Regions from separate parts of the Leisingera sp. MMG026 genome, predicted to be linked through region 3. Evidence: riboswitches for the same ligand, from Rfam matches in the RefSeq annotation. Region 3 holds a riboswitch; each other region holds the start of a gene.

Evidence for each region. Region 3 has a riboswitch for cobalamin ahead of L1069_RS16715 (hypothetical protein). Riboswitches for the same ligand answer to the same signal wherever they lie in the genome.
Region 1: another riboswitch for cobalamin. It lies ahead of L1069_RS13605 (aromatic ring-hydroxylating dioxygenase subunit alpha); the one in region 3 lies ahead of L1069_RS16715 (hypothetical protein).
Region 2: another riboswitch for cobalamin. It lies ahead of L1069_RS13350 (DUF1636 domain-containing protein); the one in region 3 lies ahead of L1069_RS16715 (hypothetical protein).
Region 4: another riboswitch for cobalamin. It lies ahead of L1069_RS15470 (ABC transporter substrate-binding protein); the one in region 3 lies ahead of L1069_RS16715 (hypothetical protein).

The regions. Positions count from the first base shown of each region.
Region 1 covers NZ_JAKFZM010000022.1:40,165-47,800, reverse strand. The annotation lists gene L1069_RS13640 (ATP-binding protein) at 1-948, shown strand, start outside; gene L1069_RS13635 (hypothetical protein) at 945-1,670, shown strand; gene L1069_RS13630 (DUF6638 family protein) at 1,795-3,156, shown strand; gene L1069_RS13625 (hypothetical protein) at 3,157-3,423, shown strand; gene L1069_RS13620 (DUF1523 family protein) at 3,434-4,078, shown strand; gene L1069_RS13615 (TetR/AcrR family transcriptional regulator) at 4,152-4,703, opposite strand; gene L1069_RS13610 (dihydrofolate reductase family protein) at 4,707-5,243, opposite strand; cobalamin riboswitch at 5,516-5,718, shown strand; gene L1069_RS13605 (aromatic ring-hydroxylating dioxygenase subunit alpha) at 5,823-7,058, shown strand; gene L1069_RS13600 (hybrid-cluster NAD(P)-dependent oxidoreductase) at 7,063-7,636, shown strand, end outside.
Region 2 covers NZ_JAKFZM010000021.1:65,158-72,793, forward strand. The annotation lists gene L1069_RS13325 (imelysin family protein) at 1-983, shown strand, start outside; gene L1069_RS13330 (DUF1513 domain-containing protein) at 985-2,064, shown strand; gene L1069_RS13335 (DeoR/GlpR family DNA-binding transcription regulator) at 2,204-2,989, shown strand; gene glpD (glycerol-3-phosphate dehydrogenase) at 2,982-4,559, shown strand; gene cobO (cob(I)yrinic acid a,c-diamide adenosyltransferase) at 4,665-5,300, opposite strand; cobalamin riboswitch at 5,351-5,554, shown strand; gene L1069_RS13350 (DUF1636 domain-containing protein) at 5,650-6,060, shown strand; gene cobW (cobalamin biosynthesis protein CobW) at 6,063-7,097, shown strand; gene cobN (cobaltochelatase subunit CobN) at 7,268-7,636, shown strand, end outside.
Region 3 covers NZ_JAKFZM010000032.1:28,706-36,341, reverse strand. The annotation lists gene L1069_RS16740 (5'-nucleotidase C-terminal domain-containing protein) at 1-1,653, opposite strand, end outside; gene nudC (NAD(+) diphosphatase) at 1,988-2,971, shown strand; gene L1069_RS16730 (SRPBCC family protein) at 3,029-3,496, shown strand; gene L1069_RS16725 (alpha/beta hydrolase) at 3,521-4,399, opposite strand; gene L1069_RS16720 (TetR/AcrR family transcriptional regulator) at 4,484-5,074, shown strand; cobalamin riboswitch at 5,093-5,315, shown strand; gene L1069_RS16715 (hypothetical protein) at 5,425-5,829, shown strand; gene L1069_RS16710 (protein-tyrosine phosphatase family protein) at 5,909-6,439, opposite strand; gene L1069_RS16705 (DNA polymerase III subunit gamma/tau) at 6,634-7,636, shown strand, end outside.
Region 4 covers NZ_JAKFZM010000027.1:57,732-65,367, forward strand. The annotation lists gene L1069_RS15460 (ABC transporter ATP-binding protein) at 1-351, opposite strand, end outside; gene L1069_RS15465 (iron chelate uptake ABC transporter family permease subunit) at 348-1,397, opposite strand; gene L1069_RS15470 (ABC transporter substrate-binding protein) at 1,394-2,404, opposite strand; cobalamin riboswitch at 2,546-2,739, opposite strand; gene L1069_RS15475 (DeoR/GlpR family DNA-binding transcription regulator) at 2,943-3,722, opposite strand; gene L1069_RS15480 (ABC transporter substrate-binding protein) at 3,906-4,877, shown strand; gene L1069_RS15485 (betaine/proline/choline family ABC transporter ATP-binding protein) at 4,984-6,006, shown strand; gene L1069_RS15490 (ABC transporter permease subunit) at 6,003-7,636, shown strand, end outside.

The sequences.
Region 1 (7,636 bases), on a different contig from region 3:
ATTCAGATGATGGCGGGGCTGATGCATGATTATTGCCAGAATGCAGGCTATGCCTTCCGCTATCAGAATTTCGGCATCGACAATATCGACAGCTATCAGGGTAAATCGGGCCAGAACGCCAAATCGTTCATTCAGAACGTGATCGACCCCGGCGTCATCGGCTTTGGCACCATCGACGACATTGACCAGATCGCAGGAAAACGCGGCGACCGGCAGTCCAGCGCGGGCCAGCAGGAGGTAACGGCGGTGTTCATGGAGGCCTTTGCCGGCGCCAATACCGTGGTGCGGGGCAATTGCACCTTTGGCATGTTCTCCAACTATCCGGAGAATGTGGACGACGCCCTGCGCCAGCGGGCGGGCGCGCGGTTCCTGGTCGACGGGCCGCAGACGCGGGAGGATTACATCGACATCCTGACGCTCTTGATGGGCAAGAACCATGCGATCCCGCTGGGGGAGCATGATCTGTACGGTGCGCAGGAAATCAGGAAGGCGGTCGCGCGGTCCTTCGAGGCCTACAACCGCCCGCAGGAGCCGGGGCTGGCAGAGGTCTTTGGCCGGGTGCAGGATCAGCTCGGAGAGCTGGATGATCTGGCCAAGCTCGGCACCTATCTGAAGGCGATCCAAGCTGCGGATGAGCGGTTCACCGGCCGCGCCATCAAGAACATCACCGATGCGGTCAAGGTCCGGGCGATGGATTTCGAGCTGCCGGATGAATGGATGGAGAACCCGGAGCTGTTCCTGTTCAAGGATTACGAGACCAAATCCGCGATGATTGCCGAACTGCGGGTACCGGTCACGGTCGACATGGTGGTGCAGGAGATCAACCGCTACGCCGACTCTGAGTTCCGCTATGCCGACAAGTCGGATGAGGTGGCGATTGAAAACATGGTGCGTGACTTCGGGCGGCAGGAAGAGGCCAAGCGGCGGTATCTGGAGGGGCAGGGGTGAATCCTGACCGGGTTTTCAGGTGGCTGATGTTAGTGTTCTTGGTTGTGGCAATTGCGGGGTTAGCCAATGATTTCTTTCCTGAACTGTTTCCTGCAATCGTACTTGGGCATCCAATGATTGAGGCGATTGGAAGTATCGTAACTGCAGGCGCTGCGATCATCGCAGCTTGGGCTGCGATGAACGGCCTAAGTACATGGAAGAAAGAACGTGATGCAGACTTCGCGAAAGCACTGGCAGCGGAAATGTATCGCTACAGGCAATCTTTGCATGCTATACGGTTGCCGTTTCTGACCCCCACGGATCTTGAATTCTTTGAAGCGGGAAAAGAGCCCCAACAAGTTGATCGTATGGTTCGCCGTTATCGGTGGCGGCGTTCACGAGAAGTACTGAATGACGTCAATGCTCTTCTTGCAGAAGCTGAACTTAGATGGCCATCTGACATAGCCAGCGCTTTTGAACCTGTGAAAAAGATAGAACGAGAGCTTGCGAACGATGTGACGAGGTATGGGGTGCTAGAAAGCCGGTATGGTGCGTTATGTGACAAGCAAAGGGCCGGACAAAATTCAGACGAAAAGTGGACCAAAGAGTTTGACAAAGACGCTAAAGAGCGCTGCGAGCTTGAGGGCAAGCTGAACGACTCTTTTAATGACGATGATGCATTTCGTATTTGTATTGATGCTGCGTTTGTTCCAATGAACACTTTGCTGAGGACGAAGATTTAATGCGGTTGACGTCTTTCTCCGCGGCGAAGCCGCGACGCGCCCGACCCGCCCCCCAGGGCGGGCGCGTTCCGCACCCACCCTCGGGCCGGGCGCATCGCTTGTGTGATACGGATAGGAGGACAGCATGAAACGCCTCATCCAGCATGGCCTGATGTTCGGCAATCTCTTCCATGTGGCCTCGCCCGCGCTGGTGGAGCGCTACAATCGCGCGCTGAAGCATCTGACCGGCAAGACCACGCAGCTCACCGATTTCCACGTCGATATCTCGGGCTACTCACCAGAAATCGGAGATGAGCTGGGGGATGATCACTATCTGAACCATGCGGGCGTAAACCGGCAGTTCATTCTGCTGTCCACCGAGCAGAAGCGCTGCCCGCTGCTTCACGTGAAATTCTCCACCAGCCGGGACATTCTGCGCCGGTTTATCGAGGTCAATGAACGCCAGCTGTTTGCGCTGACGGCGACGGATGCGGTGGCAGGCGAGCTGGTGAATTCGGTGTTTGAGGTGCCCTCTCCGGCCAAGCTGTTCGACATCCGGCAGGTGCGGATCGAGGCGGATACCACCAAGGGTACCCTGCGCCATGCGGATCATCTGGCGGAGCTGGTGGAGCGGTTCAAAACGCATGAGGATGCCTGGTTTGACGATGCGCTGATCGGGGAGATGATTGCGACGGCGGAGAAGACCGGCGATGTGACCCGCAATCCGGTGCATCTGGAACATGAGGTCTTTGAGCAGTCGAACTTCTGGACTGCGCATTTCGGCGGGCTTTATGTGTTTCAGGACGTTGAGCACCCGGCGGTGATTGCCAGCGGAGCGAAGCCCGAGGACGTGCCGCTGGCCCGCGTGTTTGATCTGAGCGAGCGCAATGCGATTGCCAAGTTTCTGGAACTGAACGGGCTGGCAGAGCCGGTGATCCGGTCGCGCGGCGTCGATGGCGCGGCGATCCTGCGGCAGAAAATGGGGTTCCTGGCGGTGAGCGTGCTGACCGGGAAGGGCCGGGACCTCACTGGCCTGTCGCGGTCGGACCTGCGGCGGATGGCGGCGCGGCATGCGGATGAGCTGCCGGCGGAGTTCGAGGGGCTGGCGGCGCTGGTGCGCTGGGCCGAGGGGGGCGGCAAATGGCCGAAGATCCGCTCGGACCATCCGGCCTATTTCTATTCCCTGCGGGCGTCGGACACGGCCCAGCGTGACTTGGTGAATATGCTGCTGGCGGAGCTGTGCCCGCATGACTTCCGGCAGATGTTCATCTGCCACAAGGAAGAATTCTACCGCCAGTACCGGGGCTGGCCGGAGACGAAAAAGGCCTATGCGGCTGAGTTCCTGGCGCGGGAGTATGCGGTGGACAAGGCCGGCGCGCGCGCCGCGCTGTTCGGGCATGAGCCGGATATGCAGGGCCGTCTGCCCAAGCTGCCGCGAGTGCAGCGCAAGGGGATGGTCGATCGGGTCGGCCCCTGGGGCGCGGTCAGCCGGGTAAGGGACCGCTGAATGTTCGGTTTTTTTCGCCTGATCCTGATCTTGCTGGTGGTGCTGACCGTGGCCTATGGCACGGTGTCGCTTTATTCGCGTGAGGTGCGGCGGGCGAAACTGAAACGCCGCTGGAAAGAGAAGGGGTTGACCGGCGACCGCTCCGCCTTCATCCAGCGGGGGCTGAAACAATACGACCGCTCGTTCCGGCGCAAGCTGATCCTGCTGGTCTATATCATTCCACTGGGGGCGCTGGCGTTTCTGGTCTATGTCATTAACTTCATGTGAGGTGCAGCAGATGCGTTTCATCAAATGGGCTTTCCTGATCACCATCTGGGTGCTGTTCGGGGCCTTTCTGCATTATACGCTGCCGCAGTACGATGTGGTGCGGATCGTCAATACCTACGAGGAGCGGCAGGAGCTGAACGACTGGACGAGGGTTTTCTGGTCGCAGCCGGATGACCAGTCGGCGGAGCTGATCAACCGCGATGTGCAGTTCATCCAGGCGGTGCGCCCCAATGGCCGCAATATCGTGTACCGGAATGAGGATACCGGCTGGAATTGGCCGCCCTATTTCAAGTTCGATACGGCCAATCTGTATACGGATGCCAATGACAGTATCTCAACCAAGGCGAACCCGGAATGGGTGGCGGTGATGCACTACGGCTGGCGCAATGAATTCCTGTCGGTCTTTCCCAACGCGGTGACGATCAACCCGGTTGCGGGACCGGAGGACAAGCCAACCAACTGGTTCACGATCATTGTTCTGGTGCTTCTGGCGGCGGTATTCTGGGCCGTCTATGTGCGCTGGCGCCGCTTCCGCCGGGCGCGGATCGATCCGATGGTCGAGAATGTCGAAGACAGCCTGTATGCCGCCGGCGATGCGCTTGCCGAGCGCAGGGGGCGGTTCCGGCGCTGGCTGGACAGCTGGAAGTCGAAGTGACGAGAGGGGCCGCGGACCGGGCGGCTCTGAAACATGCAAACGGATGCGCGGGCCTGAACGGGCCCGCTTTTTTTTACTCGATACGGTCGAGGACCCAGTCCAGCGCCGGGGTGAAATCGCCAGCCGAAAGCGCCCCGCGTGGTGCCGCGGCGGCAGCAAAGGCGAAACCGTGTGTGTAATCCACCAGCAGGCAGAGAATGGTGCGGGCCTCTGCGCCAGATAGGTCTGCGGCGGTGATTTCCGCCTCGATCAGCCGGGTCAGCCCGGTCAGGGAGGGGCCGATCTGGGCCGGGTTTTCCAGGATGCACTTTGCAAGCTCCGGATGCTTGGTCACCTGGGCGCAATAGCGGGTCATCAGATCGCGCAGCCGCAGTTTGGGCGTTGCCGCTTCTGACGGGGTGTCTGAACCTGCAAACGCAATGGCGACGAGGGATGCAATCATCTCGTCCTTGGTTCCGGCGTGATGGGCAACGGCCATCGGGGTGACGCCAAGCGCCTTTGCCAGTGCTTTGAATGTGAGGGCCTTGCTGCCGCCCTCATCGAGCAGCTGCAGGGCCGTTTTCAGCACATCATCCTTGCTGAGGGTCCGGCTGCCCCTGGGCGGGCGGCCCATGCGCGGGGGCATTGGTCAGGCTACCCGGAACGTGGTCTGGACCATGCCGGTGGGCAGGATGCGGGAGCTTGCCGCCTGGAGGTCGATGTCCCGGTCCAGGCTGCCGAACAGCGGAATGCCGCTGCCGATCAGAATCGGGACCGTTGTGATGGTCAGATCGGCGATAAGCCCCTGGCGCAGGAAGGACTGCACCATCCGTCCGCCGTCGATATAGGCGCGGGTCCAGCCCTCTTCTTGCAGCTCCTGCATAAGGTCTGCGGGCGCGGCGGTGCTGAGGCGCACCTTGTCCTTCAGCTCCTCGGGAATGTCCTGTTCGGTCAGGCTGCTGCTGAGGACCACAACAGGTTTGCTGTAGGGCCATTGGCCGAACCCGAGCAGGGTGCGGAACGATCCGGTTCCCATGACCAGCCCGTCGACGCTGTCCATGAAGGCGGCAAAGCCGCCATCGTCATCTTCGGCAACAGGCTGTTTGTGCAGCCAATCCAGAGAATGGTCCTGGCGGGCCACAAAGCCGTCGAGGCTGGTGGCGATGAAGACGTGGCCGGTGGTCATCGGGTTCTCCTGTGCATGCGTTTAATTATACAGCATATAATTAAGCGCATGCCGCGTTCCAAGGGGCTGGCGCAAGATTCACTGCGTGCGAATCGATTCGGTGGGATCAGCCGCGGGTAACCGCATGAAAGATAAGCGCTTGCCGCAAACGGGCTGGCGGATGCCGGTTTGAGTTTCTGGACATCCCTGTCCCGCCCGGCGCGGCAAACCTGCATGTCTTATTCCGGTTTCGCCGGGTCGGTTTTGTTTCCGATGGCGGGAAATTTTTCGGGCAATACCGCAGATAGCAAGGTGCCGTCCTTCGGGGCGGAGAATTGGGAAGCTGGTGAAACTCCGGCACTGCCCCCGCAACGGTGACCCCGGGCAAGGCATGGCAAACAACCACTGAAGCCAATGGCTTCGGGAAGGTGCCAGGCCCCGCCGCCAAAGCGGCCCCGGGACAGTCCGGAAACCAGCCTTGCCATGAAAACGTCAACCGCGGACGGCGGCGGGGCGGTTGCGGCGCGTGTCCGCAATCCCTTTGCCTATGCCTGCACCCAAGCCAACACGCCGCGGGGATGCGGCAGAGGAGAGAAGCAGATGCTTCACGACAGCGAAATTCTGGCCAAGCTGATGGCGCGGCAGAAAAACTATTCTCTGGAACAGGCGTTCTACACCGATCCGGGTGTTTTGGATCTGGACATGCGGCAGATCTTCTACCGCGAGTGGCTGTTTGCCATTCCCGCCTGCGAAGTGCCGAAACCGGGCAATTATGTGACCCATCAGGTGGGGGCCTATAACGTCATTATCGTGCGCGGCACTGATGGCGAAGTGCGTGCTTTCCACAACGCCTGCCGCCACCGCGGTTCGGTTGTGTGCAAGGCGAAAAAGGGCAATTCGCCCAAGCTGGTCTGCCCTTACCACCAGTGGACCTACGAGCTGGACGGCAAACTGCTGTGGGCGCGTGACATGGGGCCGGATTTCGATGCCTCGAAACACGGGCTGAAGCCGGTGCATTGCCGCGACCTGGCCGGGCTGATCTACATCTGCCTGGCGGATGAGGCGCCGGACTTCGACGCCTTCGCCGACGTCGCCCGCCCCTACCTGGAGCCGCATGATCTGGGCAATGCCAAGGTGGCCTTTGAAAGCTCGATCATCGAGAACGGCAACTGGAAGCTGGTCTGGGAGAACAACCGCGAGTGCTACCACTGCGGCGGCAACCACCCGTCGCTGTGCCGGACCTTCCCCGAGGACCCTTCGGTCACTGGCGTAGAGGGCGGCGAGACCCCGCCGCATCTGCAAAAGCACTTTGACCGGATTGAAGCGGCAGGTTGCCCGGCGCAGTTCCGCATGGATGCGCGCGGCCAGCACCGGCTGGCGCGGATGCCGCTGAATGAGGGCGCGGAAAGCTACACCATGGACGGCAAGGCGGCAGTGGCCAAGCCGCTGGGCCGGGTGCCCTTTGCTGATGCCGGCACGCTGCTGAAGTTCCACTATCCGACCACCTGGAACCACTTCCTGCCGGATCACTCCCTCGTGTTCCGGGTCACTCCGATCAGCCCGACCGAAACCGAAGTCACTACCAAATGGCTGGTGCACAAGGATGCGGTCGAGGGCCAGGATTACGACATCAAGCGCCTGACCGAGGTCTGGATGGCGACCAATGACGAGGATCGCATTGTGGTCGAAGACAACCAGCAAGGCATCAACTCCCCCGCCTATGAACCCGGTCCCTATTCCGAGGTGCAGGAAAGCGGCGTCATCCAGTTCTCCAACTGGTATGCTGAACACCTGACCCGCGCGCTGACCGGCCGCCATCTGATTGCGGCGGAGTAAGATTATGGGATTGCAGGCCAATTTTGAGACATTGGACGAAACCCTGGCGTGGAAGGACGACGAGATGCTGGAATGCGTCTCGGTTGTTCCGGAAGCGCCGAACACCGCCACCTTCAGCTTCCGCGCGCCGTCGGGCGCGTGGTTCAAGTACCAGCCGGGCCAGTTCCTGACGCTGGAGCTGCCGGTGCCGGAAGGGACAGTCTGGCGCACCTACACCATCAGCTCGTCGCCCTCGCGGCCCTTGTCGATCTCGGTAACGGTCAAGGCCCAGGGCGACAGCATCGGCACCCGCTGGATGCTGGACCATCTGCGCCCCGGCAGGATCCTGCGCGCCTCCGGCCCGGCAGGGGTGTTCACCCTGCCAAAGCGCCCGAATGGCAAGTTTCTGTTCATCTCCGCAGGCTCGGGCATCACACCCAGCCTGTCGATGACCCAGTATCTGTTCGACCGCGGCCAGTCGCCCGACATCTGCTTTATCAACTGCGCCAAACGCCCCAGCGAGATCATCGCCCGCCAGCAGCTGGAAAGCATGGCGTCGCGGCTGCCGGGGCTGAAGCTGAACCTGGTGGTGGAAGAGG
Region 2 (7,636 bases), on a different contig from region 3:
TCCTGACCTTTGCGCTGGCCGCAGCCCCTGCCGCCGCATCAGAGCTGTCCGGCAGCATCACCGATCAACTGATCCTCCCCGCCTTTCAGGAGCTTGCGGAGGACGCGCAAACACTAGCGGAAACCGCACAGGCAGATTGCAATCCGCAATCACCCCCCCTGCGCGCAGCTTACAGCGATGCCTTCGATGCCTGGATCGCCGCCAGCCATTACCGCTTTGGTCCAACCGAAACAGACAGCCGCGCCTTTGCGCTGGCTTTCTGGCCCGACAGCCGCAGTAAAACGCCCAAGGCACTTGGGAATCTGATCCGCAGCGAAGACCCCGGCATCTCTGACCCGGCGCAATTCGCCAGCTACTCCATCGCGTCCCGCGGCTTTTATGCGCTGGAATACCTGCTGTATGATCCGCAGCTTTCCACCACCGGCAGCGCAGACTACCGCTGCGCCCTGACCCGCGCCATCAGCATCGACATCGCGGCAACAACCCAATCCATCAAAGTTGATTGGGAACAGACCTACGCCGCCGAAATGCACAGCCCCGCCATCCGCTACCAAAGCGACGAGGAAATCACCCAGGAGCTGCTCAAGGCGCTCACCACCGGGTTGCAAGTGCTGGACGACATGCGCCTGGGCCGCCCGCTTGGCACCTTTGACCGCCCGCGTCCCAACCGCGCCGAGGCCCGCCGCTCGGGGCGCAGCCTGCGCCATGTGCAGGTGTCGCTGAACGCGCTGGAACCGTTGGCCCTGGCGCTGGCAGACAGCCGCGCGGACCTGCAAGCCAAGATCACTGCCGCTTTTGCCAAAGCCCGCAAGAAGGCCGGGACCCTGAACGATCCGGTCTTTGCCGGCGTGGCGGATCCCGCCAGCCGCTTCCGCATCGAATCCCTGCAGCAGGAGATCAAGAACCTGCGCGCGCTGGTGACCGGCGAACTGGGGCCGGCCCTGGGTGTTGCGGCAGGCTTTAATTCCCTGGACGGCGATTGATATGGCCACCCGCCGCGGCTTTCTGGCTGGTCTTCTGGCCACAGGCCTTGCCCCGCAGGCCAGTTGGGCCAACGCCGGCAGCCCCGCTTTTCTGTCTGCCGGCAAGGACGGCAGCGGCGCCTTCCTGCTTGCGGGTCTTACAGAAGACGGCGAAATCCTGTTCCGCCACCCTTTGCCTGCCCGCGGCCACGCCGCCGCGGCGCATCCGGTCCGGCCCGAAGCCGTCGCCTTTGCCCGCCGCCCCGGCCGCTTTGCCGATGTGATCGACTGCCGGACGGGCACCGCCCTCGCCCGGCTGGAGCCGCCTGCGGGGCACCATTTCTATGGCCACGGCACATTCTCCCCCGATGGCAGCCGCCTGTTCACCACGGAAAACGATTTCTGGAATGCACGCGGTGTGATCGGCGTTTGGGACGCAACGGACGGCTACAAACGCATTGCCGCCTTCGCCTCCGGCGGCATTGGCCCGCACGATATGCTGCTACGCCGGGACGCGCCGGGACTGGTCATCGCCAATGGCGGCATTGAGACCCACCCCGATAGCGGCCGCGCCAAGCTGAACCTCCCGGACATGCGCCCGAACCTCAGCTACTTGGGCTTTGACGGCACCCTGCAGGAGCAGATGGAACTGCCGCAAGAGCTGCACCTGAATTCCATCCGTCACCTCGCCATGCGTGCTGACGGTACCGTTGGTTTTGCCATGCAATGGCAGGGGGATCCGGGCGAAGCCCTGCCTATCGTGGGCCTGCACCAGCCCGGCAGCCCGCCCCGCCTGATGGCCGATGGCGACCCGCGGGTGTTGAACCTCAATGGCTATGGCGGATCCATCGCCTTCTCAGCGGACGGAGCGCAGATCGGTGTCACCTCTCCGCGCGGCGGAGTGCTGCAGGTCATGGATACCGGAACCGGGGATCTGCTGCAGGAACACCGCATGACGGATGTCTGCGGCCTTGCAATGTCCAATGCAGGCTTTACCGCAAGCACCGGCAGCGGGCAGTTTTTCGGGGTTTCAGTATCCGGCAAACACCCGCTGCACCGGTCGGATCTGGCCTGGGACAACCACCTGATCCCGCTCACCTGAGAAGACCCTGGCTGACAGCAGTACAGGCGTGCCCGCAACCGCGCGCCGTTTCGTTTTGCGTATCGCAGAATTCAGAACGAAAACACAAGGTGACATTTCACCCGTACTCCGCTATGGAATCGCGGTGAAAGGAAAGCAAATGGATGCCACGGCCCGTCAGAACGAAATCATCACCTTGCTGAACCGGCAGGACCGGGTCGAGGTTGACGACCTGTCCCAGCGCTTTGGCGTCTCTTTACAGACGGTCCGCGCAGACCTGCGCGACCTGTCTGCGCGCGGCGCCTTGTCCCGCGTGCATGGCGGTGCCGTCCGGATAAGCTCTGCCGCCAGCCAGGGATACGAGGACCGGCGCAAGCTGAACGCGGGCAACAAGCTGGCGATGGCCGCACTGGCGGCTGAGCTGATCCCCGACAATTGCTCCCTCACCCTTAACATCGGCACTTCGACCGAACAGGTAGCGCGGGCGCTTTCCGGCCACAGCGGCCTGACGGTTATCTCCAATAATATCAACATTATCAACTTGATGATGGGCGGCCAGGCCAAGGAATTGATCCTGGCCGGCGGCACAGTCCGGCAAAGCGACGGCGCTATTGTGGGCGAGGACGCGGTTGAATTCCTGTCCCGCTACAAGGTCGATTTCGCCGTCATCGGCGCCTCGGCACTGGATCCCGACGGCGCCGTGATGGACCATGACGCCCGAGAGGTTTCGGTCGCCCGCGCCATCCTCAAGAACGCCCGGCAAAAGGTGCTGGTCTGCGACGGCAGCAAGTTCGCCCGCTCCGCCCCGGTGCGTATTTGCGATGTCTCCGATCTGGATATCGTCATAACCGACCGCCCGGTTCCCGCAGAATTTGCCGAGGCCGCGCAGGCCGCTGGCACCCGGATCCTGACCGCAGGACAAAACGAAAGCAACGAAAATGACTGACACGCCTGTTACGGACCTTTTCATCATCGGCGGCGGCATCAACGGCTGCGGCATCGCCCGCGACGCCGCCGGCCGCGGCCTGTCGGTCACATTAGCCGAAATGAACGACCTTGCCTCCGCCACCTCCTCGGCCTCGACCAAACTGTTCCACGGCGGTTTGCGCTATCTGGAATACTTTGAATTCCGCCTGGTGCGTGAGGCGCTGATCGAACGCGAGGTGCTGCTGAAAGCAATGCCGCATATCTCCTGGCCGATGCGCTTTGTGCTGCCGTTCCACAAGGACATGCGGTTTGACAGCGAAACACCGACGTCCAAGCTGCTGACGACCTTCATGCCCTGGATGAAGGGTCGCCGCCCCGCATGGCTGATCCGGCTGGGGCTGTTTCTGTATGACTCCTTGGGCAAACGCGGCATCCTGCCCGGCACCGCGAAACTGGACCTGTCGCACGATCCCGCAGGCAGGCCGCTGAAGGACAAGTTTCAGACCGCGTTCGAATACTCCGACTGCTGGATCGAAGACGCCCGCCTGGTGGTACTGAACGCCCGCGATGCGCAGGCCCGCGGTGCCGAAATCCTGACCCGGACCGAGGTAGTTTCAGCCGAACGCCTTGCAGACCATTGGGTGATCCGCACCAAGGATCACGCCAGCGGCGCCGAGCAGCAGCACCGTGCAAAAATGCTGGTCAACGCCGGCGGGCCGTGGGTGGCCGACGTGCTGCACCAGAAACTGGGCCAGAACAGCCGCGAAAACGTCCGCCTGGTGCGCGGCAGCCATATCGTGGTGCCGAAATTGTTCGACCATGGCTGCTGCTACTTTTTCCAGGGCACCGACGGGCGGATCATCTTTGCGATTCCATACGAGACGGATTTCACCCTGATCGGCACAACGGACGCCGACCATCCCGATCCGGAAACCAAACCGCACTGCACCGAGGCCGAGCAGGACTATCTGGTTGATTTCGCATCGCAATACTTCGAACAGCCGCTCAGCCGCGAAGACATCGTCTGGACCTATTCCGGCGTGCGCCCGCTCTATGACGACGGCGCCAGCTCGGCCACTGCGGCCACCCGCGAATATGTGCTGACGCTGGACCGCGCGCAGGCGCCGCTGCTGAATGTCTTTGGCGGCAAGATCACCACCTACCGCAAGCTGGCCGAGGCCGCGCTGGCGAAAATCGGCGATGTGTTCCCGCAAGTGCCGTCTGACTGGACCGCAGGCGTGGCCCTGCCCGGTGGTGATTTTGCAGTGGCGGATGTTGAGACGCTGAAAACGAAACTGGCGGCAGACTATCCGTTCCTGACGCCCTATTGGACCGCCCGGATGATCCGCGCTTACGGCACCGAAGCCTGGGACGTGCTCGGGGACGCCAAATCCGCCGGTGATCTGGGGCGGGATTTTGGCGCAACCATCACCGCGCAGGAACTCGACTGGGCGATAGCCCGCGAATGGGTGCGGTCAGGCGACGACTACCTGTGGCGGCGCACCAAGCTGGGCCTGCGGCTGGACAAGGCGCAGCGCGCGGCAGTGGATGCCTATATCAGCAAGAAAGCCGCCAGGCTGGCGGCTTAGAGCTAAGGGACGGGCCAACCCGAAGGGAGGCGCAATCGCGCCGCCCCGTGGGGGCGGGTTGGCGCGGCCCGGCCTATCGGCCGGGCGGGACATTCTGAAAGCGTCTTAAAACTCCACGCCCTTCTGCGCCTTCACACCGGCGCGGAACGGGTGTTTGACCTGCCCCATCTCGGTCACCAGATCGGCAATCTCGATCAGCTCTTCCTTGGCGTTGCGCCCGGTCAGCACCACATGAGTCATCGGCGGCTTCTGCTCCACCAGGAACTCCAGCACTTCTTCGAGGTCCAGATAGTCATAGCGCAGCGCAATGTTGATCTCGTCCAGCAGCACCATGGTGTTGCGCTCATCCAGAATCATCTCCTTGGCCTTTTCCCAGCCCTTCTGCGCGGCGGCAATGTCGCGGGCCTTGTCCTGGGTCTCCCAGGTAAAGCCTTCGCCCATTGCGTAGAACTGGCACCGATCGCTGAAATTCTCCTCGATCAATGTCCGCTCGCCGGTCTGCCAGGCGCCCTTAATGAACTGCACCACAGCGGACGGCATCCCATGCGCGATGCAGCGCATGATCATCCCGAACCCCGACGAAGATTTGCCCTTGCCCGGCCCGGTGTGGACGATAATCAGGCCCTTTTCGCCCTCCTTGGTCTTCATCATCCGGTCGCGCGCGGCCTTTTTCTTGGCCATCTTGGACGTATGACGGGCGGCTTCTTCTTCTGAGATGCCGGTTTCAGACTTTTCGCTCATTGGGGCTCTCCAGCTGTTTGACCCATGTCTTGACAAAGAAGGGCACGATAGCGCAAGGGGGTTCAGCTGGTTCCTGTGAAAACAGGCGAAGAGGGAATGTGAAGGCTTTCGGGCCGAAGCACAGCCGCCCCCGCGACCGTGACCGGATGAGGCCGCCATGCCACTGGGTGATCCCCGGGAAGGCAGGATGGCCGGCAAGGCGCACGCCTTGGCATCCGCAAGCCGGGAGACCTGCCAGCGAAGGAGAGATCAACGGGCAGACGGGGTGTTCTGCGACCGGGTAAGGGGCTCGCACGACTGGCCCCTTTTCGGCCATCCCGCACGCCCTGCCGCGACAGGAGACGCGCCAATGGCTGACGACATGGCAGGCCAATCTGCCAGCACCCCGGGACCGGTCACCCTGACCGTTTGCCTCACCTGCCGCCGCGAGGGCGCCGACCCCGAGGCAGCACGCCCCGGCGCCATCCTGCATGCAGCCTTGGAAGAAGCCGGAATGCCCGAAGGCGTCCGTCTGCGTGGCGTCGAATGCCTGTCGTCGTGCAAGCGCGGCTGCGCTGTTGCGCTGATCGGCGGCGAAGAACGCTGGACTTATGTCTACGGCGACCTCGACCCGGACCAGCATGTCCCCGAAATTCTGGAAGGTGCTGCGGCTTATGCCGGCACCGCTGATGGCGTCGTGCCGTGGCGCCAGCGCCCGCAGACCTTCCGCAAACAATCCGTTGCCCGCATCCCGCCGGCCAAGTTCTTCTCCGAGGAGTAATCATGAGCGATCTCAACAAGATCCCCGTCACCGTCATCACCGGTTTTCTGGGCGCAGGCAAGACCACGCTGATCCGCCACCTGATGCAGAACCCGCAGGGTAAGCGCCTGGCCGTGGTGGTGAACGAATTCGGCACTGCCGGCGTGGACGGCGACATCCTGAAATCCTGCGCCGATGACAACTGCCCGGCGGAAAACATCATGGAGCTGGCCAACGGCTGCATCTGCTGCACCGTGGCCGATGACTTCATCCCCACCATCGAACAGCTGATGGCCCTGCCCGAAAAACCCGACCATATCGTGATTGAGACCTCCGGCCTAGCCCTGCCGAAACCGCTCTTGAAAGCGTTTGACTGGCCCGCCATCCGCTCCCGCATCACCGTCGACGGCGTAATTGCCCTGGCGGACGCCGAGGCGGTCGCCAAAGGCCAGTTCGCCCCCGATCTGGACGCCGTGCAGGCCCAGCGCGAGGCGGATGACAGCATCGACCACGAAACCCCGCTCAGCGAAGTCTTCGAGGATCAGATCTCCTGCGCTGACATCGTGCTGTTGTCCAAGGCCGATCTGGCCGGCGACGCAGGCGTCGAGAAGGCCCGTGCCGTGATCGAGGCCGAGGCACCCCGCAAGCTGCCGATCCTGCCGATGAGCGAAGGCGTCATCGATCCGCGCATCATCCTGGGTCTGGGTGCTGCTGCCGAAGACGATCTGGACGCCCGCCCCAGCCACCACGACGGCCACCACGACCACGAGCATGACGATTTTGAAAGCATCGTTGTCGAAATGGGCGAAGTCTCCGACCCCGAAGCGCTGCAGAATGCCATCGTGAAACTCGCCCGCGAGCGCAACATCCTGCGCGTCAAAGGCTATGTCGCGGTGGAAGGAAAACCGATGCGGATGCTGGTTCAGGCCGTGGGCGAGCGCCTGCGCGCCCAATACGATCAGCCCTGGGGCGCGCAGCCGCGCAAGACCGCCCTGGTGGTCATCGCCGAGCATGACGATATCGACGCTCCGGCCATCCGCGCCGCACTGGGGGCCTGAAGCTGATGCCCCAAGGCGAAACTTTAAAGGTTTCGCCCGGCGGCAACGCCGGGCAGCGCCCGACCTCCCCGTTTTGCCGGAGGCAAACCTTTGGTTTGACGGGGGGGCGCTTCGCTTCCTCCCGAGGCCGGGCACTGCCCTCTGCTCTTCTTTCCGAAAGGGCCTGACCCATGCACGTCGTCTTCCGCGAAAGCCACGGCCTTGACGAGACCGATACCCCGCAGGATCTCGGGCAGACGCCCGGCGATCTTGTGGTGCTGTCCTTCTCCGACAGCGACCTCGGCGCTTTTGCGGCGGGATGGCACCGCGCGGACGGCGCGCTGCCCTCCTTGCGCGTCGCCAATCTGGTGGCGCTCAAACACCCGCTCTCGGTTGACGTCTATGCAGAACAGACGCTGGAGGGCGCCAAGGGCATCCTGGTCCGCCTAATCGGCGGCGAAAGCTATTGGTCCTACGGGCTTGCCACCCTGCAGGACCTCGCCCGCCGCAAGGGCATTGCCCTGGCGATCCTGCCTGCTGACGGGCGCGAGGATGCCCGG
Region 3 (7,636 bases):
TGCCTGGCGGATCCGCATCGGCGGCAGCGGCAGATCTTTGGCCTCGCGCAGCATGCTGAAGCTGCCGCCGCCGCTGACCCGGTAGCTGTTGGCCGCGACCGCAAAATGCTGGCCTGGCTCCACAGGCCGGCCGTTCCAGCACAGGTTCCGGATCCGCCGGGCGCCTGGGTTGATCCGCACGCCCGCTGCCGAAAACCGCGGCGGCTGGACTGGGTCAATCTGATAACTCAGCCCGAAAATCACATCGAAATTATGCCCTGCCCGCTGCGGGTCGGCCAGCAACTGCCCTGAGCTGCCCGGCGTGATCCGGCTGAACAGCCCTGCCGACATTTCCAGCCAGTCCAGCAGCTGTGCACCAGTGACCTCGACCACCCGCAACTCATTGGGGAAGACCTGCAGATCAGCGATATTGCGGGCACAGAGATCCCCGGCCGCAATGTCGGTATAAAAATGCGGCCCGGAGCGGCCGCCGAATTTGCACGGTGCAACAGCCGATAGCAGCGGCAGGCTTTTTCCGCCGGCACTCTCAAGCAACGGCCGCACTGCAGCAGCCTGGGCACTGCCCACCAGTGCCAGGCCGCGATCCGGCGCGAAGAAAGTAAAATAGGAATGCATCGCAACCGAGCTGTAGCCCGCCGGCTGGCGCATACGTTGCAAAGTGCGCGCGTGGTCTTCTGCCAGCGCCTCCGTAAAACCAGGGTCCTCCGGCACCAGCGGCTGGGCAGCCCCGGCTTGCTGGTGGCGGCCCGCCGGCTGCAGGCTGGCCGAGCCGCCGGCAGGATGCCAGGCTCCGCTGCGATGCTCCAGATCCAGCCTCAGAACACCCAGATGCGAGCCATGCGCACCGGGCATCACGACGGGCTTGGCAAAAGGATGCGCGGGATTCGGCAGCGTCAGATGCGTGTGGCCGCCCACAACGGCATCAATTTCCGGCAGTGCGGCAAGCTGCTCCAGCTCATTTTCGCCGCGGCCCGCTCCGGCATTGCTGTCAATTCCGGTATGCGCCAGCGCCAGCACCAGATCGCAGCCCTGGGCCCTCAGCTGCCGGGCCTGGGCCGCGGCGGTTTCAACGATGCCGCCCGCGGCGAGTTGCTGCTGCAACGCCTTGCCGCACCAGATCAGGGTCTGCGGCGGCAGCACCGAAAACAAACCGATCCGGACCGGTGGCAAACCGGGACAGCCAGGCACCGCCCGCTCCAGCACCGCCCAGGGCACAAACGGCAGCCGAAGATCAGGCTGCCGCGCCGTCAGGCTTGAGCACAGCACCGGACATGGCACGTCTTTCAGGACGCCTGCCAGCGCCTCCAGGCCGAAATCAAAGTCATGATTGCCAAGACCAACGGCATCATATTCCAAAAACCGGAATGCGCGCGCCAGAGGATGGGGGCCTTTGGCGCCCGGCACGATGTCCCCCAGCGGCGACCCCTGGAAGCCGTCGCCGTTATCGACCAGAAGGCAGGCCGCGCCCAGGCGGTCAGCCTCAGCCCGTGCGCGGTTGATCAAGGTGGCAGCGCGGGACAGGCCGATGGCCCCGTCCGGGCGGTCGGCATAATAATCATGGCTCAGCAGATTGCAGTGCAGGTCCGTAGTGGCCAGCACGTGCAGCAGCCCGGTGGTGGTCCGGGAGTGCGAGGCGCGCGCCCCGCTTGTCATGTCCGATATTCCGCTGACACCGCCTGCTGCTGCTCCTTCCCGCACCGTTTGGTGCCGTTCTTGGTTTGCGGCTATTTGAATCAGCGTTTTAACGATTTGCAAAGAACCCTTTTTATTGCATTTGATTTTTTCCTGCTGCCGAGGCTTCAAACGGGCCGGCACGCCCTGTCCAGCAGTGAAAAGCCGCAATTCCCGCCCGGCAGGTGTGGCGGTGCAGTGACAGCCAAGCGCAGATCGCTGCCGATTGCTGGAAACGCCTGCGGCACACTGCCATGGATGGCGCTATTTCATCCATGGCACCCGAAAAACCGCAGCCAGCCAAAGGAGAGCCGCAATGAAACACGCAGAACAAGTGACTTTCGGCGGCGGCGGGCTGGAGCGGGCGGCCCATCTGCGCTTGGATACCGCTGCGCTGGAAGCGGCCTGGAACAGCGCGGAGGCGCAGGTGCTGCTGATGTGGCGCGGCAAGCCGCTGACCCGGCGCGAAAGGGATGCGGATCTGCCCTGCGGGCTGGGCTGGACCGATCCGGTGCATCCGCTGGCCGCTGACTGCAAGGATGCCGCATTGTTTCTTGGCCTGGCACCTGGCGGTGCGCCGTGTTTTGCCTGCGATATCAGCGGCTGGCAGCCCGAAGGCCTGGATCAGGAGGCGCTCAGCAGTTTTGCCGATGCCAGCGAGCAGCAGCACCCTGATCTGCCCGCGTCCCATGCCTTTGCCGAGCTGCGCCGGGTGATGACCTGCCTCACACCGCTGGAGGCGGAACTGGCCACCACCGCCAAGGCGCTGCTGGCCTGGCACCGCAGCCACCGGTTTTGCGCAGCTTGCGGCGCGCCCAGCGATTTGGCGCAGGCCGGCTGGCAGCGCATCTGCCCCGCCTGCAAGGCACCGCATTTCCCGCGCACCGACCCGGTGGTGATCATGCTGATCACCCATGGCGATGCTGTGCTGATGGGCCGTTCGCCCGGCTGGCCCGAGGGGATGTATTCGCTGCTCGCAGGATTTGTCGAACCGGGTGAGACGCTGGAAGCAGCCGTGCGCCGCGAAACATTTGAAGAAACCGGCGTGCAGGTCGGGCCGGTCAGCTACCTGTCCAGCCAGCCTTGGGCCTTTCCGATGTCGCTGATGTTCGGCTGCGCGGGCGAGGCGCTGAGCACGGACATCACCATCGACCCGGCTGAGATCGAAGACGCGCTGTGGGTCAGCCGCCAGGAGATGATGACGGTCTTTGCAGGCGAACACCCGGTTCTAAAGCCGTCACGTCAGGGAGCAATTGCGCATTTTCTGCTCCGAAACTGGCTTGCGGACACGCTGGACTAAAGCGCATATTGCAAAAAACAGCGCGGCAGCACGGCGGCGCAACTGAAGCAGGCGAGCATGGAATTTCAAAGCAAAGAAGATATCGAAGCCCCGATTGCCGACGTCTTTGGCGCGATCTCCGATTTCAGCCTGCTGGAGCGCTCGGCCCTGCGGCGCGGCATCGACGTAGAGCGGACTGGCGATACCGCGCATCCTGAAAACGGCCTGGCCTGGGATATCGGCTTTCGGTTTCGCGGCAAACAGCGCGACATCCGGCTGACACTGGCGTCTTATACCCCGGTCACCGGGTTGGCGCTGACCGGCAGCGGCAGCGGCCTGGACGGCCAACTGGAGATCGAGCTGCTGGCGCTGTCGCCGCGGCGGACCCGGATGTCGGTGCAATTGAAACTGGCGCCCACCACCCTGACCGGCCGGCTGCTGGTGCAATCGCTGAAACTGGCCCGCAGCAACCTCACCCGCCGGTTCAAGCTGCGGCTGGCCGACTATGCCCGGATCACCGAAGAACGGCTGAACCGCTCCGCCTGACTCCAAGGTTTGGGGGAAGCCGTGCTATTGCGGCGGCAGCAGCCGCGGCCACAGGTCGGCGTTGGCGCGGGCAAAGGCGCCCAGATGGCCAATCTTCTGCACGCCCGCCTCCTGCGGCACCAGCACCGTCCGGCACTGCGGCACATCGCCAAAGACGTCCCCCAGCCGCCAAACGGCCGCAGGCGGCACAACGTCGTCATCCGCCATCGCATACAGATCCACCGGCACGCCGGCGTCTGCCCATTTGGGCCGCGGCAAGGCCGAGCCGGTTTCCGGCAGGTAGCTGCCCGGCGTGGTGCACCAGCGCCGCCACTGCCAGTACACCCCGGCGGGCAAATCGGCCCCGAACCCCACCGCGCGCCCGGGCAGATACCCCAAGGCACGGACCAATGGCGGCACATGGCCGAACCAGAAAGCCAGCGCCAGCGCGCGGTAGGGCCAGGGATGATCGTGGTGATGCACCAAGCCGCCCGCAACCACGATCATGCGGGCGACGTCCTTCAGGCCATCCTGCAGGGGCATCAGCATTGCCCCCAGCGAATGGCCGATCACCCACAACGGCACGCCCGCATAGTGCCGTTGCAGTTCGGCCCGGGCAGCCGGCTGATCTTCCAGCGCCCATTGAGCCATTGTCGCATCGGAACGGCGCGGATGGCCCCGCGCCGAGTCTCCGAAATCCCGGTAGTCATAGGTCAGGCAGGCCACCTGCTGCTCTGCTGCCAGCCAGCGTGCGAAATGCCGGTAATAGCGCTGCGGCACCCCGGTTGCGCCATTCAGCACCACTGCTGCCCGCGCCTGCCCCGCCGGGTGGTACAGCCGCCCAGCCAGCAAGTGGGTGCCGGATGCAAACTGCAGTTCTTCCTCGCGGATAACCGCGGTATGTCCTGCGCTTTTATCCAGCATGGCAACCTCCTGAGTCGATTGGCCTAGACCGATTGGTCCAATCCATCTCTGGACCAATCGGTCCAATGCTGTCAAGCTGCCGCCATGAATGACGTGACGACAGCCAAGGCGGGCGGAACCAGCCCGCCCCCGACCCGCGAGCGGCTGATCCGCGCCGCTGCCGGCCTGTTCCGCAACAAGGGCTACAGCGGCACCGGACTGGCGGAATTACTGGCAGAGGCGGGGGCGCCCAAGGGCTCGCTCTACCACCATTTCCCCAGTGGCAAATCCGACCTGGCCCTGGCCGCGGCGGACTGGGCGTCAGGGCAGATGCTGCTGCTGATCGAGGCGTCTTTCACCCCGGCGCCCACCTTCCGGGAGGGGGCCAAGACGGTTTGCTACAAACTGGCGAAACTGTTTGACAAGCAAGGAAAATGGAGCGGCTGCCCGGTCTCTGCCACCCTGTTCGAAGGGCCGGAGAACGAGGCGTTCCACCAGCACGCCGCGCATCTGTTCGAGGGCTGGATTACTGAAACCACCCGCCACGCCCGCCGCCTGGGCCTGCCCGAACCTGAGGCCCGCGCGGCGGCGGAGAATTTCTATATCCTGCTGCAGGGCGGCTGGCAGCTGGCACGGGTGCGGCGGGACTCGGACTTGATCCGCGGGCTGTATTTGCAGATGCAGAAAAACGATTGACGACTCAGGCGTCCTGCCGCTACCGCTTGTGGCGATGGTTCCCGAGCCACAGAATCTTGTGTCCGGGATGAAAAGGGAACACGGTACGGCCCGCGCAAGCTGGCCAAGTCCGAGACTGCCCCCGCAACTGTAAGCGGCGAGCGACCCCGATAGAGCCACTGGCCCTCAATACGAGGCCGGGAAGGATCGGGAAAGCGACGACCCGCAAGTCAGGAGACCTGCCATCGGACGTGTAACTCGAACCCGGGCGGGGTGTCCGGACAGGGTCTGATGGCTGCGGCGGCTGTGATCCGTCTTTCATCCGGTCTCTTGTCCCCCAAACCCCCGTGCCACGCGCGGAGGGCGCAGATATGATGTGGACCGACAAGACGCATTTCTATGCGGCAACAGATTGCAAGTATTTGGGGCGCCCCTGCCCCGCGGCAGAGCGGATGATCGCCAAACTGGCCGAAGCGATGACCAAGGCCAAGCCGCTGACCCAGGAGGATTTTGAGATCACCGGCACCACCGCGCTGGACGGCTGCCCGCGCAACTGCCCGGCGCAGTTTGCCGCCAGCCATGACCGGATCCGGCTGTATTGCGGCGTCGGTGAAGAGGCGCCGCGCGAGGGGCTTGACCGCTTTGCCGATGCCATCCTCAGCCGCGACGGTACCGGTTTTGCCGCGTCCAAGCTGGACACCCGCCCCTGCGCGCTGATGGAGGCGCTGCCGAAAACCGCCGAAGCACGGCAGGCGGAACAGATGCTGGCGCTTTAGTTGAATACCTGAAGAGTGCTGTCCGGCTTATCGGCCGGGCGGTGCAGTATCTCATTGCGGTGCGCCTCTGGCGGCTGCTCTACGGTGAACAGGCCCAGTGCAATTGGTCCTTGGTTTCCACCGCACAGGGCCGTACCGCCCGCAGCCGGGCCAGCGCCTGCGCCGGGGCTTCGCCGCATTCGATCATCAGCCGCAGCACCGCCATGCCGGACCGCCCGCAGCCGCCCCTGCAATGCACCAGCACCCGGCCGCCGCCGCCCAGTGCTTGCCGTGCAGACCGGCTGGCCGCCGTCCATTTCGCCGCCACAGCGGGCGGCGGCACCTGGAAATCCGGCACCGGCAGATGCAGCCAGCGGCAGGCCATGCTTTGAATATCAATCCCCAGCCGCGGCACATCTGCGGCTGCGTGCTCGGCCTCGGTGGTCATTGAGATGACCAGACCCGGTTGCCACTGATAGATCTGGATCAGGTCATTGCGGTAATCGCCTCCCGCACCGGGCAGCGGGCATAGCGCCAGAATACCGCCGCCTGCTGACAGCGCGTGGATGGTCAGGCCTGCCGGCGCCGCGCCGTCCGGCGCCGCAGGTTCCGGTATATCCTCAGTTCGCATACCGCCTCCTTAGCCGCTGCGTTCCTGCATTTCCCCCGCAGTCCCCTGCCTTTGCAGCCTAGCGGTTAAGCAGGCAATCCCAAAGCTCTTTTGCGGCCCCGGACCAGCCCAACGGCGGTGGACGAACGGGCTGCGCTTCAATACCCTGCGCGCAACGCGGAGCACCCCGCATCCCGAATCCGGCACGAGACATCATGAACGATACCCCCAGCGGCACCTCCGGCGCATCCGGCCAATCCCAATACCAGGTTCTGGCCCGCAAGTACCGGCCCGAAACCTTTGCCGATCTGGTGGGGCAGGACGCCATGGTGCGGACGCTGAAAAACGCCTTTGCCGCTGACCGGATTGCCCAGGCTTTTATTATGACCGGCATCCGCGGCACCGGTAAAACCACCACTGCGCGGATCATCGCCAAGGGCATGAACTGCATCGGTGCAGACGGCCAGGGCGGCCCCACCACCGATCCGTGCGGCCAATGCGAGCATTGCACCGCGATCATGGAAGGCCGCCATGTCGACGTGATGGAGATGGACGCGGCCTCGCGCACCGGCGTGAATGACATCCGCGAGATCATCGACAGCGTGCAGTACCGCGCCGCCTCGGCCCGCTACAAGATCTACATTATCGACGAAGTCCACATGCTGTCGACCAGCGCCTTCAACGCGCTGCTGAAGACGCTGGAGGAACCGCCCGCGCATGTGAAGTTCATCTTTGCCACGACTGAGATCCGCAAGGTGCCGGTGACCGTGCTGTCGCGCTGCCAGCGGTTTGATTTGCGCCGGATCGAGCCGGAGGTGATGATTGCGCTCTTGCGGAAGATCGCCACCGCCGAGGGCGCCGAAATTGCCGAAGACGCGCTGGCGTTGATCACCCGCGCCGCCGAAGGTTCCGCCCGCGACGCTACCTCGCTGCTGGATCAGGCGATTTCCCATGGCGCCGGTGAAACCTCTGCCGATCAGGTCCGCGCCATGCTGGGTCTGGCCGACCGCGGCCGGGTGCTGGACCTGATGGACATGATCCTGCGCGGCGATGCGGCGGCCGCGCTCACTGAACTCAGCGGCCAGTATGCCGAAGGCGCCGACCCGCTGGCGGTATTGCGCGATCTGGCCGAGATCACCCATTGGGTCTCGGTGGTGAAAATCACGCCGGATGCGGCGGAAGACCCCACCGTCAGCCCGGATGAACGTGCCCGCGGCA
Region 4 (7,636 bases), on a different contig from region 3:
CAGGCTGTCTTCGCTGCTCCAGGGTCTCAACGCTGACAGCCAGGGCGTCCGCCCCAGTTCCACCACCGACCGTGCGGTAATGCGCTCGGCGGTATCAGACTGCTGCTCAACAATCGCGGTCCGCTGGGCGACCTCTCTGCGCGTCAGCTGCGCCAAGGGTTTTTCCGCCAGCAGAACCTCGCCATGCGACGGGCGTGCCAATCCCGCCAGAAGCCGCATCAGCGTGGACTTCCCGGACCCGTTCGGACCGACCAGCGCCAGGGTCTCTCCCGGCTGAACCGTCAATGAGACATCAGACAGCAGCAGCTTGCCGCGGATGGAGTAAGACAGGCTGCGGGCTTCGATCTTCATCGCGCAGCCCTATTCCCGCGTACCAGGATCACCGCAAAGGACGGCGCCCCGATCAGGGCGGTGACAACGCCAATGGGCAGCACCTGGCCCGGAATGATGATGCGCGACACTATGTCGGCGCCAATCAGGAACACCGCGCCGGTCAGCGCCGCTGTCGGCATCAGCCTGCGGTGGCCGGGGCCAACCAGGAAGCGTGCCGCATGGGGAATGACCAGGCCGACAAAGCCGATGGAGCCAACGATGGACACCATCACCGCTGTGGTCAGCGCGGTGGCAAAGATCAGGATAACTTGCACCCGCCGCACCGGAATACCCAGCGAGGCCGCTGAATCGGTGCCAAAGGTAAAGGCATCCAGCGCCCGCGCATGGAACCGGCAGACGACCCAGCCCGCCAGCGCCAGCGGCACTGCCAGCCACACATCCGGCCAGCGCACCCCGCCCATATTGCCCATCAGCCAGAACATGATGCCGCGGGCCTGATCGGCGTTGGCGGACTTTGCGATGATAAAAGCAGTCAGCGCGTTGAACAGCTGCGAGCCTGCGATGCCCGCCAGCACGATCTGCGCTGCCGCAGCGCGGCTGCCGCCTGCTCCGGCGGCCCGGGCCAGAACAGCAACAAAGCCAAAGGCCAGCAGCGCGCCGTTAAAAGCGCCAAAGGACAACGACAGCGCACCGCCGCCAAGCCCTGCAATGGTCACCGCAACCGCCCCGGTCGAGGCGCCGGCGGAAATGCCCAGGATATAGGGATCCGCCAGCGCATTGCGCAGCAGGGCCTGCAGCACCACGCCCGCCACCGCCAGCGCCGCCCCGCAGGCCCCCGCCACCAGCGCCCGCGGCAGCCGGTAACTCCAGACAATGCCTTGATCTATCGGATCAACCGGCAGCCCTGCCCCGGCCAGTTTATTGGCCAGAACAGACAGGACAAGGTCAGGCGCAAGCGCGGTTTCCCCGATCATTGCGCCTGCCAGAACCGCTGCAACCAGCACCGGCAAGGCCAGGCACGCGCCCTTGACGCCCTGCCATGTGATTGCAGCGGCTGCACTCACTGGCTGGTGCCGATCACGCTGAGTTCAGCAGCCAGATCCTCCAGCGCCGGAATGGCACGGATGGTGGCATCCATCGCCTGGGCGTCCATCACAACGATGCGGTTGTTTTTGACTGCATCCATCTGGCTCGCCACCGGATCATTGCGCAGGAAGTCCAGCTTTTTCTCGAAGTCATCCGCGGCAAAGCGGCGGCGGTCCATACGGGCAATCACAATCACCGTCGGATTGGCCTTGGCGATGGTCTCCCAGCCGACCGTCGGCCATTCCTCGTCGGTCTCAATAACATTGCGCAGCCCCAGCTGCTGCATCATGTAGCCCGGCGCGCCCTTCTCGCCTGCCACAAACGGATCGCTTTCCATTTCCGGCGAAGAGAACCAGAACACAGCGGAAGCATCTTCCAGTGCGACCTTCTGCGCCTTGGCAACAGCTGCCGCCTCGCGGGCCTTATATTCGGCGACCAGCTCGGCGCCCTTATCGGCTTCGCCAAAGATCGCCGCCAGTTCCTCGATCCCCTGGTACAAGCTGCCGGTGGTGAACATCTGCGTGCGGGTGCCGTCGCCGCCGGTCGTGTTGTCCTTGCCGACGCAATCGGCGGGCATCACATAGGTCGGGATGCCCAGATCATGAAACTGCTCGCGCTTGGCAACAACACCTTCGGGGCCGACGTGCCATTCGTACTGCGCCGCCACCAGGCCGGGGCGTTTGGCCACGACGCTTTCAAAGCTCGGATCGTTGTCGGCCAGGCGTTCCACCTTGGCATTCAGGTCTGCGTATTCGGGCAGCACGTCATTGAACCAGACCGAGGTGCCCAGCACCTTATCGCCCAGCCCCAGCGCGTAAAGCACTTCGGTCGCCGCCTGGCCAACCGTCACCGAAGACGCTGCCGGCGCCTTGAATGTGACCGACTGGCCGCAGTTTTCAATGGTCAGCGGAAAGGTTTCGCTGGCCGCCGCAGCCTGTGCGGCAGCGATGAAGGAAAGGCCGATCAGGCCGGAACGCAAAAACATGATATTCGATCTCCATGTGTCAATGACCGGAGAACGGGTGAAAGGGCATTGACCGGTAAGGCTGAGGGTCTGCCCCCCGCTTGCGGCACCGGAAAACGGCGGCGCATCTTACCGGCAACCTCCCCGGACAACCCCGCCCGGTGTCTTTCGGTTTTCACCGGCAGGTCTCCTGACTGGCGGGTCAATGACTGTGCCGTCTTCCCGGACCGTTTTGGCCCAGTGACGTCATGGCACAGCTCTCGCCGCCTACAGTTGCGGGGGCAGTTCCGTTTGGCGCCGGCAGGCACCGCGGATTCCCTCTTAGCCCTTTCGGGACCGGTAAAGCGCGGGTAGCCCATCCCTTTCGCTGCGGCAAGAAAAAGTTACTTTGCAGCAGAAATTCTGCGAACCGGGCACAGCAGGCAGCCTATGGACGACGGTTTCCCAAGCCACGGCCAGATGGAAAATTCCAGCACAAGCTGCTCCAGGGATGGGACACCCATCGGCCGCAGCCGCAAAAGCGTGGCTGCAAACTGTCCTGAACCATATCGCAGCTCCGTTACTCGACCACGATCAGATCGGTATCCATCGCCTTGAGCATGTCCTTGACGGCCTGCGGCGGCTGCGCGTCCGTATAGAAGACTTCGAATTTGGTATCCTTGCCGACCGACACCGGCGCGCGCTTGTTGAACTTGTCATGATCGGCCACAACAATCCGGACCTGCGCATTGGCCGCCGCGACACGGGCCAGATTTGCCTCTTCGAGATCATGCAGCATGAAGCCCTGTTCGGCATTGATCGCCCCGGCCGAAAAAATGGCAAACTGCACGTTCAGCCGCCGCACCAGATCCAGCGCCTCGGCCCCGAAGGCACCGCCGTCATGCGGGCGCAGCTCGCCGCCCGCCAGAAACACCCGGTTGTTATTGCGCGAGGCAAGCGCATGGGCCACCAGCACGGAATTGGTCACCACAAAGAGGTTTGACCGCTGCCGCAGCTCCTGCGCCACATAAGCGGTGGTGGAACCGACGTCCAAAAAGACCGAATCCCCGTCGCTGATGGTCTTGGCCACCTCGATGGCCAGACGCTGCTTTTCTGAGGCGTGGGTATCCATCCGGTTTTGCAGCGGCAGCTCGTTCACATCTTCAATCAGATGCACCCCGCCGTGCACCTTGCGGACCGCTTGGGCATCCTCCAGCGTGCGGATGTTTCGCCGGATGGTTTCATTCGACACGCCCAGCCTGCCGGCCAGATAGCTGACCCGGCAGGACCCCCCCGCCTGCTGCAGCGCCCGCAGGATTTCCTCTTCACGCTGGTTGGTGGTCTTGCGGCTTTTGGTCATTGGGCCTCCTGTTGCGTTGCTACGTCAGAAAGCCACAAAAAACAACACATGAGCCGTTGATGCGGCGCTGACAGCCTCAAAACGCCTAATTTTTGAGGTTAATGTGGCTTATTGTGGTTTTTTATTGACTGACAGACACAACCGCCGCACCATCATAGCAGGCGACGCCAAGAATCGCACAAAATGCCACATATCAGGGAAGTCCTTATGCTGAGAAACTTCAACGCTTTGGGAGCCGTGGCGCTGACAGCCGCCGTTTCCGCTTCATCCGCCTGGGCCGCCGAGTCCTCCGACCCCATCAAACTGACCCTGCACGACTGGTCCGGCCAGTTGATCAACACCAAGATCATGGGCAGCATCCTGCAGGAAGCAGGATATAACGTCGAATATGTCCAGGCAGACTATATCGCACAGTTTGCCGGGCTGAAGACCGGCGATTTGCATCTGGCGATGGAAATCTGGGAAACCACCGGGCGCGAGGCGCTGGACGACGCAACCGCCTCGGGCAAAGTTGTCAATGCCGGCGAAACCGGGCTGATGGCGATCGAGGAATGGTGGTACCCCGCCTATATGAAAGACCGCTGCCCCGGCCTGCCCGACTGGCAGGCGCTGAAGGACTGCGCCGAGGAATTCGCAACGGCGGAAACCTCTCCCTACGGGCGCTATGTCGGCGGCCCGGTCACCTGGGGCGGTTTTGACGAAGAACGCGTCGAGGCGCTGGAGCTGGAATTTGAAGTGGTCCACGCGGGCACCGATGCTGCGCTGTTTGCCGAACTGGAATCCGCCTATCAGCGCCAGGACCCGATTGTCCTGTGGGTATATGTGCCGCATTGGGCTCCGGCCAAATACGACGGTGAATTCGTGGAATTCCCGCCCTATTCCGCGGAATGCTACGCCGATCCTGCGGCGGGGGTGAACCCGGATCTGGCCTATGACTGCGGCAAGCCGCGCGGCCCGATCTGGAAAGCCGCCTGGGCCGGGCTGCCGGAAAAATGGCCGGGCGCCTATGAGATCGTGCAGTCCTACCAGATTACCAACGAAGAGATGAGCGCCATGGTCGGCAAGGCAGACCTGGACGGCGTTGATATCGATACAGTGGTGTCGGATTGGATGGCCGCAAACAAGGACCGCTGGTCCGGCTGGGTCGGCAACTGATCTCACTCCCCGGGGCTGCTGCACGCTTTCAGGCGGCCCCGGCCTTTTCCCCTGCCCCGTCAATCAGCCCGGCCGCATTCCGCGGACCGGTTCAGGAACCGCATTGATGCCCCCCAAGACCAAACTTTCCTGCCGAAATATCTGGAAGCTTTACGGCGCCAATGCCGAGGCGTTTTTGAACGGCAACCCGTCCCCCAGCGGCGCTGAGATCCGCAAGGCGGGTATTATCGGCGCTGTGCGCGATGCCCGCATCGACATTGCCGAAGGCGAGATATTTATCATCATGGGGCTGTCCGGGTCCGGCAAATCCACTCTGGTGCGCTGCCTGTCGCGGCTGATCGAGCCGACCGGCGGCCAGGTGCTGTTTGACGGCGTGGATCTGCTGACCGCCAGCGCGCGCGAATTGATCGAAATCCGCCGCCATAAGATGGGCATGGTGTTCCAGCACTTTGCCCTGCTGCCGCATCTGACCGTATTGCAGAATGCGATGTTCCCGCTGACGGTTCAGGCCGTCCCCAAAGCCGAAGCGGAGGCCAAGGCCCGCGAGGTGGTGGAGCTGGTCGGTCTCAAGGGCCGCGAGGATTACTACCCGCGCGAGCTGTCCGGCGGCCAGCAGCAGCGCGTCGGCATTGCCCGCTCGCTGGTGACAGAGCCTGATCTGTGGTTCCTCGACGAACCGTTCTCAGCGCTGGATCCGCTGATCCGCCGCGAGATGCAGGACGAATTCCTGCGCCTTCAAGCCCGCTTGCACAAGACCATCGTCTTTATCACCCACGACTTTGAGGAAGCGGTGCGTCTGGCCGACCGGATCGCCATCATGAAGGACGGCGAAATCATCCAGATTGCCACGCCCGAGGAACTGGTGCTGAACCCGGCCACAGATTATGTCGCTGAATTCACCCGCCATATCCCGCGCTCCAAGGTGCTGACAGTGGGCGGCATCATGACCCCCGGCACCGGCGGCGAAGGCACCCCGGTACTGCAATCTGCGCGGGTGTCGGAGGTGGCCGAGCAGATTATCGCAGCGGACGCGCCGCGCCCCGTAAGTGACAGCAGCGGCCGGATCGTCGGCAGTATCGGCCGCCAGGCCGTTGCCCGGGTGCTGTTTGGAACAGGGGACGCAGCATGAAGCCGCGCCTGCCGGCACAAGCCGCCGCCGCCTGGGGGCTGGTCCTGGCCACGATCCTGCTGGGCTGGTTCGGCCGCGACCTGGCCAAGGCGCTGGATGCGCGCTGGCTGGTCAAATGGCCCTCAGGATGGGTGATCCCGTTCAAAACCCATATCTCCGCAGGCATGACCTGGCTGGTCGAAGACGCGGCCATCGGCCCGGTGTCCTTCACCGATGCCACCCGCGCCCTCGCCTGGCTGATCGAACAACCCTATGAGCTGATGCTGAGCCTGCTTGCGCATGGCTTTCTATTGGGTTCCGGCCCGGATCAGCAGATCCTGCTGCCTGCCATCAGCTGGATTGCCGTCACCGCCGCAGCGGTCGCGCTGGGGCATTACTGCCGCAACTGGGGGCTGGCGGCGCTGGTCGGGGCCTGTTTTGCCTACCTTGCCGTATTCGGGCAGTGGGACAGTGCCATGGTGACGCTGGCCTCGGTGGTCATCGCGGTTCCGATCGGTGCGGCCGGCGGGCTGCTGGCGGGCATTTGGGCTTACCGTCATCCGCTGGGCGAACGCATCCTCTCCCCTGTGCTGGACTTGATGCAGACCATTCCGATCTTCGCCTATCTGGTGCCGATCCTGTTCATGTTCGGCTTTGGCCCGGTTTCGGCGCTGGTTGCCACCATCATCTATGCCACCCCGCCGATGATCCGCATCACCATCATGGCGCTGAAGGCGGTGGACCCGGAGATCCTCGACTTCGGCCGCATGGCGGGCACCACCCAGCGCCAACTGATGTGGCGGGTGCTGGTGCCCTCGGCCAGCCAAAGCCTGATGGTGGGCGTCAATCAGGTCATCATGCTGTCGCTGAACATGGTGATCATCGCCTCGATGATCGGCGCGGGCGGGCTTGGTTTTGACGTGCTGGCCGCGCTGCGCCGGCTCGACATCGGCGCCGGGTTCGAGGCAGGAATTGCCATCGTGGTGCTGGCCATCGCCGTGGACCGGCTGAGCCAGGCACTGGCAGAGCGCATGGGCCAGGTTCACCACACGCCGCCCGGATCCTTTGCCACCCGGCACAAACGCACGGTGCTGGTGCTGTCCCTGCTGGCCGTCACCTGGGTTCTTGGCCGCTTCTCGCCGTTGCTGCTGGACTATCCGGCCGGCCAGACCATCACCACCGGCGACTTCTGGAACGATGCCGTCAAATACCTGAATGTGAATTACTTCGACGCGTTTGAGGCCGTGAAGGTTTTCTTCCTCCACTGGTTCATGCTGCCGATCAAGAAAACCCTGCTGGGCCTTCCCTGGCCCTGGGCCATCGCCATGCTGACGCTGCTCGGCTGGCGTGCGGGCGGCGTCGGGCTGGCACTGCTGTGCGGCGGGCTATCGCTGCTGATTGTGGTCAGCGGCCTGTGGGCCAAGGCGATGGTCACAGTCTATCTCTGCGGTGCCTCGGTTATCCTGGCAACACTGATCGGTGTGCCGCTGGGAGTGCTGGCGGCGCTCAACCGGCGCGCAGGAATCGCCATCAACCTGCTGATCGACACGCTGCAGACTCTGCCCAGCTTTGTTTACCTGATCCCGGTGGTGATGCTGTTCCGGGTCGGCGACTTTACCGCCCTGATTGCCATTGTGCTGTATGCGCTGGC